DNA from 2 places in the Terribacillus sp. 7520-G genome. Region 1 is predicted to be linked to the other one. Evidence: riboswitches for the same ligand, from Rfam matches in the RefSeq annotation. Region 1 holds a riboswitch; the other holds the start of a gene.
What was found. A riboswitch is a leader RNA that binds a small molecule or an ion and turns the genes downstream of it on or off. The one in region 1 is predicted to bind S-adenosylmethionine.
Positions count from the first base shown of each region.

Region 2: it holds a riboswitch for S-adenosylmethionine, as region 1 does, so the genes downstream of both, CHH53_RS11605 (homoserine dehydrogenase) here and metK (methionine adenosyltransferase) in region 1, are expected to answer to the same signal.

Region 1 covers NZ_NQFP01000024.1:127,963-130,372, forward strand. Annotated here, with positions in the region: gene pckA (phosphoenolpyruvate carboxykinase (ATP)) at 1-994, opposite strand, end outside; SAM riboswitch class I at 1,184-1,288, shown strand; gene metK (methionine adenosyltransferase) at 1,469-2,410, shown strand, end outside.
Region 2 covers NZ_NQFP01000030.1:47,958-50,367, forward strand. Annotated here, with positions in the region: gene CHH53_RS11600 (ThiF family adenylyltransferase) at 1-932, shown strand, start outside; SAM riboswitch class I at 1,004-1,100, shown strand; gene CHH53_RS11605 (homoserine dehydrogenase) at 1,185-2,312, shown strand; gene CHH53_RS11610 (GNAT family N-acetyltransferase) at 2,386-2,410, opposite strand, start outside.

The sequences.
Region 1 (2,410 bases):
TCGATAAGCTGCCCTCGATATAGTCGATTGGATAGGCTGCACGTGTATTCTCCGTCACGGATCCATCCTCATAATCACAGACGCCGGTTTCATCAACTGCTACATTCTCCAGGATTGTACCGAATTTAATCGCCCCGTGGATTTCAGGCTCCTTCTCAGCGGAAAGATTGATGCACTTGGCGTAGCAGCCGCCTTCGATATTGAAGATGCCATCTGGTGACCATCCGTGTTCATCATCCCCGATCAAAGGCCGGTCCGGATCGGCAGAAAGCGTTGTTTTACCAGTACCGGATAGACCGAAGAAAAGGGCGGTATCGCCATCTGCACCTACATTCGCAGAGCAGTGCATCGGCAGGATTTCCTGCTGCGGAAGCAGGAAATTCATCACGGAGAAAATCGATTTCTTCATTTCGCCGGCATATTCCGTTCCGCCGATGACAATGACACGCTGCTTGAAGGATACGATCACGAAGGCTTCGGAATTCGTGCCATCGACAAGCGGATCTGCTTTTACGCCTGGAGCAGAAATGACAGTGAAGGAAGGCTTATGGGATGCCAGCTCCTCGTCAGTCGGGCGGATGAACAGCTGATGGGCGAACAAGTTATGCCATGCATATTCATTGATGACCTGTATCGGCAGATGATAGCGTTCATCGGCTCCCGCAAAACCTTGGAAAGAGAATACTTCTTCCTGTGCCTGCAAATAATCGACGACTTTCCCCAACAAATGCTCGAACGTCTCTTCACTTATCGGCTGATTCACGTTGCCCCAGTCGACTTTGTTCTCGGAAAGTTCATCCTTGACAATGAATTTATCTTTTGGGGAACGGCCGGTATATTTGCCGGTCGCCGCCCGCAGGGCACCTGTTTCTGTCAGGCGTGCCTCTTGGCGGGACAATGCCGCCTCGGTCAATTGAGCCGCGGATAGGTTTCTTTTCACATTGGGTTGATTGCGCAATTCCTTTAAAGCTGTCACTGCATGCATCATTCGCATATGGATCCCGCCTTTTTGTAGTGATTTTTAATTAGTATAACACATTAAAATATTAATACATACTATTTTCATTTGCAATCACCAACTTAAAAATAGCCGGCAGATAATTCCGATTGTTTTTGTCGGTTATTGCAGGATTTGGTTGACTTCTGGAGGCTGTTCCGATAACATAGTTCCGAACGGAAAACACTCTTATTCAGAGTAGGCGGAGGGACAGGCCCTAAGAAACCCGGCAACCGTCACATTTGTGAAATGGTGCTCAACCTGAGCAAGGGATACCTTGAACGATAAGAGAGGGAATAAGCCAGCCTTCTGTTATGAGGAAGGTTTTTTTCATGTAACGGCTTAATAATAGAAAAAGAGCAATACTAACGTAGTGTTCTTTCACCTTCACCCATTATCAAGTTTCTTAATAACATACTTGGAAAGAGTAAAACTTCCGTATTAATCGTAGTTGAAGGGGGATTTGGCAGAATGACTGCTAATCGTCGATTATTTACCTCAGAATCCGTTACAGAAGGCCACCCGGATAAAATCTGTGACCAGATCTCGGATGCTATATTAGATGAAATCCTATCCAAGGACCCGAATGCCCGTGTCGCTTGTGAAACGACAGTTACAACTGGCCTTGTTCTGGTAGCTGGAGAAATCACGACAAGCGCTTATGTAGATATCCAAAGCATCGTGCGTAAAACCATCAAGGAAATCGGTTATACACGTGCAAAATATGGCTTTGATGCTGATACATGTGCAGTGCTGACAGCAATCGATGAACAATCGCCCGATATCGCAGGCGGTGTCGATCAAGCACTCGAAGCCCGTGAAGGCATGATGACAGATGAAGAAATCGATGCCATCGGTGCCGGTGACCAAGGATTGATGTTCGGCTATGCCAGCAATGAAACACCGGAGTTCATGCCGCTGCCGATTTCATTGGCGCACCGTCTTTCCAAGCAATTGGCGAAGATACGGAAGGATGAGGTCGTGAGCTACTTGCGCCCGGACGGGAAAACGCAGGTGACTGTGGAATATGATGAGAACGATCGACCAGTACGGATCGATACGATTGTCATCTCCACCCAGCATCATCCGGAAGTGGAGCAAGCGCAGATCCATGCTGACTTGAAAGAGCTTGTGATCAAGCCGGTTGTCCCAGCGGAATTGCTGGATGAGGACACGAAATATATCATCAACCCGACTGGCCGTTTCGTCATCGGCGGTCCTCAAGGTGATGCCGGTTTGACTGGCCGTAAGATCATCGTTGATACGTACGGAGGCTATGCACGCCATGGCGGCGGGGCATTCAGCGGGAAAGATGCCACGAAAGTGGACCGTTCCGGTGCATATGCAGCGCGCTATGTTGCGAAAAACATCGTCGCTGCAGGTCTTGCGGAGAAATGTGAAGTACAGCTTGCG
Region 2 (2,410 bases), on a different contig from region 1:
TGATCGGCATGGGCGCATTGGGCTCTGCTTCAGCAGAAATGCTAGTGCGGGCAGGCATCGGGGAGCTGGTGCTCATTGATCGGGATTATGTCGAGCTTCATAATCTTCAGCGCCAGCAGCTGTATACGGAAGAAGATGCTGCTGCCTATTTGCCAAAAGCAGCAGCAGCAGCGAAACGACTAAAGGCTATCAATCAGCATGTAACGGTAAAACCAGTAATCGAAAATGTCGATCATCATAATATCGAGCAGCTGATGGAAGGTGCGGATGTGATTCTGGATGCTGCAGACAATTTTGAGACCCGGCTGATTGTAAATGATGCAGCGCTGAAGCATGATATCCCTTTCTTATACGGAGCTTGTGTCGGAAGCTATGGTGTGACATATCCGGTGCTGGGAGACAAAGCTTCCCCATGTTTGCATTGTCTCCTCGAGCAGCTTCCTGAGCAAAGTGAAACATGTGATACGGCAGGAATCATCAGTCCCATTGTCCAATGGGTGGCGTCCATGCAGGTGACACAGGCATTGCGGCTTCTATCCGGTCAAAAAGTAACGCCGGAATTATCTGCGTTTGATATTTGGACGGGTGATTACTCGAGAGTGGACGTACGGGGGCTGAGGGATTCAAGCTGTCCCAGCTGCAGCACAAATGCCACACTGCCCTTTCTGGACGGTGCCAGACAGACGAGGATGGATGTATTATGCGGCAGGGAAGCTGTCCATATCCGGCCTGGTGCCAAGAAATCACTGGATCTGCCGGCTTTGTCAGAGGAATGGGCTTCTGCGGTCGATCATGTCACTGCCAATGAACATTTGCTCGCCTTGCACTACAAAGGCCATCGGATTGTGTTATTTGCCGATGGGCGGGCAATCGTTCATGGCGTAAATGATATCGCCCGGGCGCGTTCCCTTTATGACAGTCTGGTCGGCTGATATTGTGTGAATTTTCAGTTGACGATGTATCTTATTCATGCTAAACTCCTTCATAACAAACGAATACAAAACTCTTATCAAGAGTGGCGGAGGGACTGGCCCGATGATGCCCGGCAACCTGCAAGTTAATCTTAGACTTGTATAGGTGCTAATTCCTGCAGATGAGAGAAGACACAGTGCGGTTCATTCGTCTCCCTGTCCTCTCAGGGAGGCTTTTTTTATGCGTAAAATCACTCGAAGGAGGCAGCAAGGATGACAGCAGTTAAAATTGGATTGATAGGTTATGGTACCGTAGGCAGCGCAGTGGGGAGGACAATCCGCTCCCATCAGGAGAATCTGCAGACGATATTCGGGAAAGAAGTACAGGTGGCGGGTGTATTGGTGCGCGATAAACAGAAGTATGCAGGGCAAGTCACGGATGCACTTCTCACCGACGAAGCAGCGGAGCTTTTTGCAATCGAAAAGCTCGATGTAATCATCGAAGCGAGTGTGGGCATCGAGCCTGCCTTCAGCTATCTGAGTGAGGCAATCCATCGCGGCTGTCATATCATCACGGCGAATAAAGAGCTGATTGCATCCCGCGGGGCAGAACTAAAGCGATTGGCAAAGCAAAAAGGTGTCAGGCTGGAATATGAAGCAGCAGTGGCAGGCGGTGTCCCGGTAATCGGCACACTGAAGCAGCTCCTGCATATCAATCGTGTTGTCAAAGTGGAGGCGATATTGAATGGCACCTCCAATTTCATCCTGACTGAAATGGCCGATAAAGGATTGATATTTGAAGATGCACTGCGGCTTGCGCAGGAAGCCGGATTTGCAGAGGCGGATCCAGCCAACGATGTGGATGGCTGGGATGCTTTTTATAAACTGATGGTCCTGAGTGATTTATTATTCGAGGCCCAGCCGGATTGGGAAAAAGTGACGCGCAGGGGAATCCGGTCCGTTTCCGCGCAGGATATCCAGGAGGCAGCAGGAAGAGGCTGGAAAATAAAGCATGTTGCAACGCTTGAAAATGCAGGAGGGGAAGTCACAGCCTCTGTCGAACCGGTGATATTATCTGCAGATCATCCGCTGTACAGTGTCGATGGAGTGGATAATGCCGTGTGTATCGAAGGTGACCTGGTTGGCAAGCTGAAGCTCCAGGGTCCGGGTGCTGGTGCCTTGCCGACAGCAAGCGCCATTGTCGAGGATTTGGCTAATCTCGTCCATAAGCGAAAAGAGGTCGTTGTAAAACGGGAAATCCGATTTACCGAGAAAAAAGAGAAAGTACCTTTCGTCCATTTACCGACTGGTGAGACTGTTTCTATACACGCAGAAAGCGTAGAATCCAATGGACACTTTTATCGGGTTGCTTCCAGGGCACCAGCTAAGGCGGAGGCTTGATCTTCTGCGCTTGCCCTTTATTACGCAAGGAAATCGATGAAGCGATTGTTTATCATAGTGTGGACACTCAAATTTAAAGCTCATATGAAAAACGAATC